Regions from separate parts of the Mesorhizobium subarcticum genome, predicted to be linked through region 1. Evidence: riboswitches for the same ligand, from Rfam matches in the RefSeq annotation. Region 1 holds a riboswitch; the other holds the start of a gene.

Region 1 (5,629 bases):
TGTCATCGAACCAGGCCAAGGTCCGTTCGAGCCGATGTGGCAGGTAGACGTCGTCGGAATCCAGGAATGTTACGACAGGCGCGCTCGCCCGCTCGATGCCGGCATTCCTGGCAGCGTTGGCGCCGCGCCACTTTGCGCCGATATAGACCAGCCGGGGGTCTTCAATGCAGGCCAGCGCCGCTCCGGTGCCATCGGTCGAGCCATCATCGACGACAATGTGCTCGATCCGCCGCAAACTCTGGGAAAGCACGCTGTCCACGGCGCGCAGTACGGTTTCGCGCCGGTTGTGGGTCGGCGTGATCACCGTGATGAGGGGTGCATGCTCCGTCTTCCCGGTCATATCGCGGCAGCCGTTTCCAGCGCAAAAATGCGCCCCCTGCCAGGTCTTTCGATCTTCAGGACGGTCGAATGGATCGGACTTCCCCCTTCCACGACACCCTCACAGGATTCGGCGAGACGATACAAAAAACAGCTGCCGGTGTCACTCACCGTGCCGGTGCCTGATCCCAGCGAAATCACGAATTCCGGTCACAGCGCTCCAATTGCAACAGAGTTGCCGGGAAAAGCGTTGCGGGCGATCTGACAGGCCGATCCGTCGCGCATTCATCTCATTACCCTGGACGTAATCGCTTTACGTTCGGCGTTTCGTCAGATTGCCCTTGCGAGGCCGGCTGGTCGGCTTCGATTGAAAGGGAGCTACGCCATGACCGCCTACGCCGTTGCCCATATGCGCCAAGTCACGATGGGCCCGCAGATCGTCGAGTATCTGCACAGGATCGATGCCACGCTGGAACCATTTGGAGGTCGCTTCCTGGTCCATGGCGGCGATGTCGAGGTGATCGAGAATGACTGGCCGGGCCATCTGATCATCATCGAGTTTCCGGATCGGCAGCAGATGCGCGGCTGGTATGGCTCGCCCGCTTATCAGGCGATCCTTTCGCTGCGCACCGAAAACTCGGAGTCCAACGTCATCATGGTTGACGGCGTCGAGCATCCGCACAAGGCCACCGACGTTCTGCAATAGGTTGGCGGATGCGTTCTATCGCTTCAGCAAGAACACTGCCTGCTGGCCGAAGAAATTCCAGAACCACCAGGGCATCGACAGGCCGATCTTCTGGCCGGCGGCGTCGAGCGCGGTTGCCTTTTCCACCGTAGCCCCCAGCTCCTCGCACAGATTGACGAAATCGCGAATGGTGCAGAAATGGATGTTGGGCGTGTCGTACCAGGAATAAGGCAGGTCCGCGGTCACCGGCATGCGGCCCTTGACGAACAGCGACAGGCGCACCCGCCAATGGCCGAAATTGGGGAAGGACACGATCGCGCGGTTGCCGATCCGCAGCAGTTCGTCGAGCACCAGCTTCGGGTTGCGGGTGGCCTGCAAGGTCTGCGACAGGACGACGAAATCAAAACCCTTGTCTGGGTAGAATTCGAGATCCTTGTCGGCATCGCCCTGGATGACCGAGAGGCCGCGCGCCACGCATTCGTTGACGCCGCGCTGCGACAGCTCCAGCCCGCGGCCGTCGACCTGTTTGGTGTCCTGCAGCAATTCAAGCAATGAGCCGTCGCCCGAACCGACGTCGAGCACGCGCGACTGCGGCGGGATGAGGTTTGCCACGACCTCGAGGTCGACGCGCTGGTTGCCATTGACGCTCATGATGTGAGCCCCCTGGCACGCGCAGCCGAGCCGATGAAGCCGTTGATGGCGGCGAACAGTTCCGGCTCGTCGAGCAGGAAGGCGTCGTGGCCGCGATCGGTCTCGATCTCGACGAAGGATACCGATGCGCCGGCGGCATTGAGCGCATGCACGATCGAGCGGCTCTCTTCTGTTGGAAACAGCCAGTCTGATGTGAAGGACACCAGACAGAACCGGGTCTTGGTGCCGGCAAAGGCGTCCGCCAGCCTGCCGCCATGGTCGGCCGCGAGGTCGAAATAATCCATCGACCGCGTCATGTAGAGGTAGGAGTTGGCGTCGAAGCGATCGACGAAGGTCATTCCCTGGTGGCGCAGATAGCTTTCGATCTGGAAGTCGGCGTCGAAGCCGAAGGTCAGATGGTCGCGATCCTGCAGGTTGCGGCCGAATTTACGATGCAAGGCGGCTTCCGAGAGATAGGTGATGTGGGCGGCCATGCGCGCGACCGCCAAGCCCTTTTCCGGGCGCTTGCCGTGCTCGAAATATTTGCCGCCATGCCAGTCCGGGTCGGCCATGACGGCTTGCCGGCCGACTTCGTGGAAGGCGATGTTCTGCGAGGAATGGCGCGCGCCGGTGGCGATTGGCAGCGCCGAGAAGACGCGCTCGGGATAGCTGGACGCCCATTCCAGCACCTGCATGCCGCCCATCGAGCCGCCGAGCACGCAGAACAGCTGTTCGATGCCGAAATGGTCGATCAGCATCTGCTGGGCACGCACCATGTCGCGGATGGTGATGATGGGCAGGTCGAGTCCGTAGGGCTTGCCGGTGGCGGGGTTGGTGGAGGCTGGGCCGGTGGAGCCCAGACAACCGCCGATGACGTTGGAGCAGATGACGAAGAAACGGTTGGTGTCGATGATCTTGCCGGGACCGATCAGCACTTCCCACCAGCCCGGCTTGCCCGTCACCGGATTGGTGTTGGCGACATGCTGGTCGCCGGTCAGCGCATGACAGACGAGGATGGCGTTGGAACGGGCATCGTTCAGCGTGCCATAGGTCTGGTAGGCGATCTGGAACGGCGACAGCAGCGTACCGGCGTCAAGCTTGAGCGGCTTGTCTGGGCCAAAGCGCAACACCGGGCTCGACGGTTGGTCGGCCTCGTTGTTGGTCTTTCCAGCGCGCAGAGCGGCCATTCACATCTCTTCCATCGGTCGTCCGGCCGGGCGCGGACAACAAAAAAACCGGCATTGCCGTCGCAAAGCCGGTTACAGGATGCAAACGGCCCTTTAGCAAGTTGTTTAACGTGGCTGCAAGCCGACCGGCCAAATCACCACGGAACTGTCGGTGTTCTTCTAGAACTCGCCCGCCCTGCCGTCAATGCCGACTGCCAGGACCACTGCCACCTCTCGACATTGCGGGCCATGGCTTGTATTTCCGCTGCGGCTTCCCGGCTGGAGGCATTTTCGACGGATTTTGCACAAAATGAACCAGACATCGGATCAGGCACGTCCCACCCCGCGCGCGGGCATCATGCACATCGACGCCTATGTGCCGGGCAAGAGCACGGCGCCGGCCGGTGTCGCCAAGGTCTACAAGCTGTCGTCGAACGAGAATCCGCTCGGGCCCTCACCGAAGGCGATCGAAGCCGCGCGGGAGATTGCCGGAAAGCTCGATATCTATCCCGACGGCACCGCCAAACGGTTGCGGGAGGCGATCGCCGAGGTGCACGGCCTCAATGCCCAGAACATCATCTGCTCCAACGGCTCCGATGAGATCCTCGGCCTTTTGGCACAGACCTATCTCGCACCCGGTGACGAGGCCATATTCACCGAACACGCCTTCATGGTCTACAAGATCTATATCCAGTCGGCCGGGGCCACTCCGGTCGTGGTCAAGGAGACCGAGGAGCGCGCCGACATCGATGCGTTGCTGGCCGCCGTCACGCCGCGCACGAAAATCGTGTTCCTCGCCAATCCCAACAATCCGACCGGCACCTATGTACCGTTCCAGGAGGTGCGCCGCCTGCATGCCGGCTTGCCCCGCAATGTGCTGCTGGTGCTCGACGCCGCCTACGCCGAATATGTCCGCCGCAACGATTATGAAGCCGGCATCGAGCTGGTCGGCGGCAACGAGAACGTGGTGATGACGCGCACTTTCTCCAAGATCGGCCTGGGCGGGGCGCGGATCGGCTGGATGTATGGCCCAATGCATATCGTCGACGCCATCAACCGTGTGCGCGGCCCCTTCAACGTCAATACGACGGCGATCGAGGCCGGTATCGCGGCGATCCGCGACCGCGCCCATGTCGAGCGCAGCGTGGCGCATAACGAGACCTGGCTCACCTGGCTGAGCACGGAGATGACCGGGCTCGGGCTGCGGGTGACGCCCAGCGTCGGCAACTTCCTCCTCATCCATTTTCCCGACGACAAGAAGCACTCCGCGGCCGCGGCGGACGACTATCTGACCGCGCGCGGCTATATCTTGCGGCGCGTTTCAGGTTACGGCTTTCCCAACGCGCTGCGCATGACCGTCGGCACCGAAGAAGCCAATCGCGGCGTCGTCGCCGCGCTCACGACATTCCTGAAAAGCTAGAACGCCGGAAAAGCTGGAACACCCCGAAAGCTGAACGCCATGACATCACCGATGTTTGAAAAGATCGCGCTGGTCGGCATCGGCCTGATCGGCTCGTCGCTTGCGCGCGTCATCCGCCGCGAGGGCCTTGCCGGCCATGTCGCCATCTCGACCCGCAGTGCCGCGACGCTGGCGCGGGCGGAGGAACTTGGGCTTGGCGATTCCTACACGACCGATGCGAAGGAAGCGGTTCGCGATGCCGACCTGGTCATCGTCTCGGTGCCGGTCGGTTCGTCCGGCGCGGTGGCGCACGAGATCGCGCCGGCGTTGAAGAAGGGCGCGATCCTCACAGATGTCGGCTCGACCAAGGCCTCGGTCATCGCGCAGATGCAGCCGCACGTGCCTGATGGCGTTCATTTCATTCCCGGCCATCCGCTGGCGGGTACCGAAAAATCCGGACCGGATGCCGGTTTTGCCGATCTGTTCGACAATCGCTGGTGCATCTTCACGCCGCTTCCGGACACCGATCCGGACGCTTTGGAGCGGCTGTCGGAATTCTGGCGCCGCTGCGGCGCCAACATCGACACGATGGACCCGCAGCACCACGACATGACGCTCGCCATCGTCTCGCATCTGCCGCACATCATCGCCTACAACATCGTCGGCACCGCTGACGATCTGCAGTCGGTGACCAAGTCCGAAGTGATCAAATATTCGGCTTCCGGCTTCCGCGATTTCACCCGCCTTGCCGCCTCCGATCCGACCATGTGGCGCGACGTCTGCCTGCACAACAAGGACGCCATCCTCGAAATGCTGGCGCGGTTTTCGGAAGACCTGGCGTTCCTGCAACGGGCGATCCGCTGGGGCGACGGTGACAAGCTCTTCGACCTGTTCACCCGCACCCGGGCCGTGCGCCGCTCGATCATCGAGGCCGGCCAGGACATCGACGTGCCCGATTTTGGCCGTCAGGCGGTGGAGCATCCAGCCAAGAGCTAAGCCTGTTCAAGCAGGCCAGGTTGCAGCCATCATCGCAAGTGTCTCGATCCGGTCCGGTGCGCCGAGCCTGCCGCCGAAGCGTAGGCATTTCAGCGCGGCGGCCGCACTTGCAAAGCGTAAGGCCTGCTGGACCGGCATGGCTTCCGCAAGCCCGACGGCAAAGGCGCCGTGAAAGACGTCGCCGGCGGCCAGCGTGTCGACCGCCTTGATTTTTGGCGCCGCGACATGACGGGATGATCTGGCAGCGCGGTCGAACCACCAAGTGCCTGCGCGCCGCCGGTGACCGCGACGAATGCGTCGGTGCGGGAGGCCAGGTCAGTGCAAGCGGTTTCCAGATCCAGCGCCTGGCCGCATATGATGCGGACCGCCGGCTCTGAGGCGACAATGTGAGAAGCCAGCGGCAACAGCTGTTCCAGGACTGCCAGCGGCGCGGTG
Region 2 (5,629 bases), 1.8 Mb from region 1:
ATCCGCTGGTCGTTTCCATTGTCTGCCTGGTCGTGGGCGGCCTGATCGGCGCGGCGCAAGGCTATTGGATCGCTTATCACCGGATACCGAGCTTCATCGTCACACTGGCCGGCATGCTGATCTTCCGCGGCATCTGCCAGGCGTTGCTGGGCGGCGGATCCTCCGTCGGTCCGCTTCCAGACGACTTCAAAATGCTCAGCTCCGGCTTCATCCCGGATGTGATCGGCCCGCTGACGCTGATCCCGCCGACGGTGAATGCCGCCGGCAAGACCATCATGGGCAGCGGCCTGACGCTGCATATGACGACGATCGTGCTGGGCCTCATCGCCGTGGTGGCCTATGCCTATTTCGGGCTGCGCACACGGCGCAAGCGCGAGCGCCATGGCTATGAGGCCGAGCCCTTCCCGCTGTTCGTTATCAAGACGCTGGTCGCCAGCGCGCTGGCGCTGTTCCTGGTCTATGAATTCGCCAGCTACCGAGGCCTGCCGGTGGTGCTGCTCGTGATGGGCGTGCTGATCTCGCTGTTCGTCTTCGTCACCAAGCGCATGACCATCGGCCGCCGCATCTACGCGATGGGCGGCAACCCCAAGGCGGCACAACTGTCGGGCATCAACACCGAGCGGCTGACGCTGCTGGTGTTCATCAACATGGGCGTGCTGTCGGCGCTTGGCGGTCTGATCATCGCGGCGCGCCTCGGCCAAGCTGTGCCGGCGGCGGGCCTCGGCTCGGAGCTCGACGTCATCGCCGCCGTCTTTATCGGTGGCGCCTCGGCGATGGGTGGCGTCGGTCAGGTCATCGGCGCGGTGGTCGGCGGCTTCATCATGGGTGTGATGAACAACGGCATGTCGATCATGGGCGTCAATGTCGATTGGCAGCAGGTGGTCAAAGGCCTGGTTCTGCTCGGCGCCGTGATCTTCGACGTCTACAACAAGAACAAGGCCTGACAGGCTTAGGCGAGGCAAGCAGGAGGCATACGATCGCGGCGCTGCCGGCGAGTTGTCGGCATCAGGAAGTCCCCCGGGGGATCAAGCCCGCGAGCGCAATCCGGACGAAGAGTTCAACCCGTGGCGCGGCTAGGTCCGAGCCGCGCAGGTCAAGGTTTGCCAAGAGGCAACCGGGCCAAGACACATGAGAGAGGACTGACCATGCTGATCTCGCAGATTCTCGACGACGCCGAGACCATTCGTGTCGTTGCCCGCAGCGGTGGCAAGACCCGCATCATCAACGGCGCCCGCAGCGTCTATTCGCTGGCCATGGAGGCTGCCCGCACCGGCGTCGGCCTTGCCGCGCTAATCGAGCGCAAGGGACTTGGCGAAACGGTCGATCTCGATGCCGCCTACAAGAAGGGGCGGCTGTTGTCGCCGATCAATCATCCCGATCCGGCGCATCTGCATCTCACCGGCACCGGCTTGACGCATCTCGGTTCGGCGGCGACGCGCGATTCCATGCACAAGAAGCTGAGCACCGATGGCGAGGAGCAACTCACCGATTCCATGAAGATGTTCCGCATGGGCCTGGAAGGCGGCAAGCCCGCCAAGGGCCAGGTCGGCGTGCAGCCGGAATGGTTCTACAAGGGCAACGGCACGATGGCCGTGGCGCCGGGTGCCGCACTCCTGTCACCGGCCTTCGCCAAGGACGCCGGCGAAGAGCCAGAGGTGGCCGGCATCTATGTGATCGGCGACGACGGCGCCCCCTTCCGTGTCGGCTTCACGCTGTCGAACGAATTCTCGGACCATGTGACCGAGCGCGTGAACTACCTCTTCCTGGCCCATTCCAAGCTGCGCAATGCTTCGTTCGGACCAGAGATCCTGATCGGCGACCTGCCGGCTGACATCAGGGGCTCATCGCGCATCCTGCGCGACGGCAATCTGCTGTGGGAAAAGCCGTTCCTGTCGGGCGAAGCGAACATGTCGCACACCATCGCCAATCTCGAACACCATCACTTCAAATATTCGGCGTTCCGCCAGCCGGGCGATGTGCATGTGCATATGTTCGGCACCGCGACGCTCTCCTTCGCCGACGGCATCAAGACCGAGGCCGGCGACGTGTTCGAGATCGAAGCCGGGGATTTCGGCCTGCCGCTGCGCAACCCGCTCGAGATCGAAAAGCCGGTGAAGGTGGCGGTGAAGGCGCTTTGAGTTAGAGCAGAATTGGGACGAGGAATGAACCGGATACGGCTTGGTATTGCATTCATCGGCCTGGTGCTTGCCTTTGCCTGTTTCTCCTCGACGGCCTACAGCGCGGCGCGCTGCAGTCCGGAATCCTATCGCGAAGCTCGGTCGGCAATGACCAGCCGGCTTCTGGCTACCGGTTACTCGAAGACGCAGGTCGGCTTTCTGATGCGCAATGCGAACCGCATGACATCGGAGTTGCGCGCCGACAAGCTCAACGGGAAAGCCAAAGCCTGCGGCATCGAGTCTGCACGGGCCTATGTCCTTGAATGCCTCGACAGGCAGTTGTTCCCGTTGAAGTACGGCACAGGCGTGTCGCTCGACGACGAGAACCAGGCCAAGGGATTTTGGGGCAAAAAGCGCCTGACGGTGCGCGAGCTGCTCTTTGTCGGTGAGTTCCACGCCTGCCTCGGCGCCGCGAAGGAATATCTCTTTCGCGGCTGACTACAGCCTCGGCAGCGAGGATTAGCGCGCTGCTCTAAAATGCTTGGAGAGTTTCAGGCCCTGCGCCTGGTAATTGGAGCCGAGATCGGTGCCGTAGAGCGCCTGCGGCCGCTTCAGCATGTGCTCGTAAACCAGCCTGCCGACGATCTGGCCATGGTCGAGGATGAACGGCACTTCGTGGCTGCGCACTTCGAGCACCGCCCGGCTGCCGGTGCCGCCTGACGCCGAATGGCCGAACCCCGGATCGAAGAAGCCGGCGTAGTGGACGCGGAATTCGCCGACCAGCGGATCGAAGGGCGTCATCTCGGCAGCATAGAGCGGCGGCACATGCACCGCCTCCTGGCTGACGAGAATGTAGAACTCGTCGGGATCGAGCACCAGCTCGCCGGCACCGCTCTTGTGGATCGGCTCCCAGAAATCGACGACATCCTGCGCGGCACGCTTGTCGACATCGACAAGGCCGGTATGGTGCTTGCCGCGGTAGCCTACCAGCCCGTCGCCGTCGCCATTGAGATCGATCGACAGCGCGATGCCGCCGCCGGAAATGTTCGGCGGCTCGGTGGCAACCAGCATTTCGGCGCGGTGCAAGTCGTGCAGTTCGGCTTCCGAGAGCAGCGCATTGCCGGTGCGGAAACGGATCTGCGACAGGCGCGACCCGGTTCGCACGACAATCGGGAAGGTGCGCGGGCTGACTTCCAGATAGAGTGGGCCGGTATAGCCGGCGGCGATCTTGTCGAACTCGTGGCCACGGTCTGTCATGACGCGGGTGAAAATATCGAGCCGCCCGGTCGAGCTCTTTGGATTGGCCGAGGCGGAAATCTCCGCCGGCAATGCCAGGCTTTCGAGCAGCGGCACGATGTAGACGCAGCCGGTTTCGAGCACCGCGCCGTCGGCAAGATTGATCTCGTGCAGCTTCAGCCGGTCGAGCTTTTCCGAAACCTTGTGGTTGGGGCCCGGCAGGAAGGACGCCCGCACCCGCCAGGCCTTGTCGCCGAGCCTCAGATCGAGGCTCGCCGGCTGGATCTGGTCGGCATCAAGCGCGCGCGACGACTTCAGCGCGCCGGACTGGAACAGCGCCGCAATGTCCTGATCAGGAAGAATGCCTGTCTGCCGCAAAGGCTGGCTCCGTTCCAACTGGTACAAACCTCTTAATGAAGCCGGCAATTGACGCAAGCGTGGGACGGGTCTAAAGGGTCGTTATCCCGTGGTGATTTGGCCGGTCGGCTTGCAGCCACGTTAAACAAGTCGCTAAAGGACCGTTGGCCGCAAGGCCGTATGGACCGGTTGCGACTTTCGCGGCCGGTTTTTTTGTGTCTGGAACAAAAGCGATGAGCAGCAAGAAGCGTAACTGGAAGCCTCAGACAGCCCTCGTGCATGGCGGAACCCTGCGTTCCCAATTCGGCGAAACCTCCGAGGCTATGTATCTGACGCAGGGCTATGTCTATCAAACTGCCCAGGCCGCCGAAGCCCGTTTCAAGGGCGAGGAACCCGGCTTCATCTATTCGCGCTACGCCAATCCGACCGTCGACATGTTCGAAAAGCGCATGTGCGCGCTGGAAGGTGCTGAGGACGCGCGCGCCACGGCATCGGGCATGGCAGCGGTGACCGCGGCACTGCTGTGCAGTGTCAAGGCCGGCGATCATATCGTGGCGGCGCGCGCCCTGTTCGGCTCCTGCCGCTGGGTGGTCGAGACGCTGGCCCCGCGCTACGGCATCGAGGCGACGCTGGTAGACGGTACCGACATCGCCAACTGGGAAAAGGCGGTCAGGCCCAACACAAAACTGTTCTTCCTGGAAAGCCCGACCAACCCGACGCTGGAAGTGGTCGACATATCAGCCGTCGCATCGCTCGCCAATTCGATCGGCGCGCGGCTTGTCGTCGACAATGTCTTCGCCACGCCTTTGCAGCAGAAGCCGTTGCAGCTCGGCGCCCACATTGTCGTCTATTCGGCCACCAAGCACATCGACGGCCAGGGCCGTTGTCTTGGCGGCGTCATCCTGTCCGACAAGAAATGGATCGACGAGAATTTGCACGACTATTTCCGCCACACCGGGCCCAGCCTGTCGCCGTTCAATGCCTGGACGCTGCTGAAGGGCCTGGAGACCCTGCCGGTGCGCGTGCGCCAGCAGACCGAAAGCGCCGGCAAGATCGCCGACTTCCTGGCCGAGCAGCCGCAGATCGCCCGCGTCATCTATCCCGGCCGCGCCGACCACCCACAGGCCGACATCGTCAAGAAGCAGATGTCGGGCGGCTCGACGCTGATCTGCCTCGATGTCAAAGGCGGCAAGCAAGCAGCGTTCGCCCTGCAGAACGCGCTCGACATCGTGCTGATCTCGAACAATCTCGGCGATGCCAAGAGCCTGATCACCCATCCGGCAACGACCACGCACAAGAATTTGAGCGACGAGGCCCGCGCCGAACTCGGCATCGGACCGGGGACGCTGAGATTGTCGGTCGGGCTGGAGGATACCGATGATCTGCTGGAAGATGTCGCGCAGGCGCTGAAGGCCGCTAAATAGAGGCGACTCGGGCGCCGGAACCTACGCGCTCGACGACGCCTCTTCCAGCTCGGCTGCCTTGGTGCCGATGGTCATAGCATTGCCGCGCCAGTCGACGGCACCTCCGAGCCAGCCGCGCGCCCACATCGCCGGCAGGATCAGGTCTCGCGCCATGATCGCCGCGACCATGCGCGGCGACAGGTACCAGCCCTTGGACCAGGCCAAGGCACATTCCGGAAGATAGAAGGCCGCCAGCACGGCGATGGCCGTCAGCGGCAGGCTGAGGCCGACGCTTGCCGCCGCAACCAGTGCAAGCAGTAGCGGCACCACTGCGCCAGTCAGGATTTCGGGCGCGAAGAACAGCGGGAAGGTGACGCGGCGCAGGCGCGCCCAACGAGCCTGGCGCGACCAGATCTCGCCAAGCCTGCGCCGGCCGAGCGGCTGCTCGAAGGGCGCGGCGACGAGATTGACGCGCAGGCTAAGCCCGTTGACCAGCTTGGTCGCCGCGGCGTCCTC

Evidence for each region. Region 1 has a riboswitch for S-adenosylmethionine ahead of metX (homoserine O-acetyltransferase MetX). Riboswitches for the same ligand answer to the same signal wherever they lie in the genome.
Region 2: another riboswitch for S-adenosylmethionine. It lies ahead of ACZYHG_RS01970 (O-succinylhomoserine sulfhydrylase); the one in region 1 lies ahead of metX (homoserine O-acetyltransferase MetX).

What each region holds. Positions count from the first base shown of each region.
Region 1 covers NZ_CM144237.1:2,221,791-2,227,419, forward strand. Annotated here, with positions in the region: gene ACZYHG_RS10860 (glycosyltransferase family 2 protein) at 1-340, opposite strand, end outside; gene ACZYHG_RS10865 (hypothetical protein) at 320-583, shown strand; gene ACZYHG_RS10870 (DUF1330 domain-containing protein) at 704-1,024, shown strand; gene metW (methionine biosynthesis protein MetW) at 1,040-1,654, opposite strand; gene metX (homoserine O-acetyltransferase MetX) at 1,651-2,820, opposite strand; SAM riboswitch at 2,894-2,971, opposite strand; gene hisC (histidinol-phosphate transaminase) at 3,110-4,219, shown strand; gene ACZYHG_RS10890 (prephenate/arogenate dehydrogenase family protein) at 4,259-5,194, shown strand; partial or broken gene ACZYHG_RS10895 (sugar kinase) at 5,201-5,629, opposite strand, start outside.
Region 2 covers NZ_CM144237.1:419,300-424,928, forward strand. Annotated here, with positions in the region: gene mmsB (multiple monosaccharide ABC transporter permease) at 1-944, shown strand, start outside; gene araD1 (AraD1 family protein) at 1,146-2,138, shown strand; gene ACZYHG_RS01960 (hypothetical protein) at 2,163-2,615, shown strand; gene ACZYHG_RS01965 (2'-deoxycytidine 5'-triphosphate deaminase) at 2,637-3,731, opposite strand; SAM riboswitch at 3,810-3,887, shown strand; gene ACZYHG_RS01970 (O-succinylhomoserine sulfhydrylase) at 3,944-5,134, shown strand; gene ACZYHG_RS01975 (ceramide glucosyltransferase) at 5,156-5,629, opposite strand, start outside.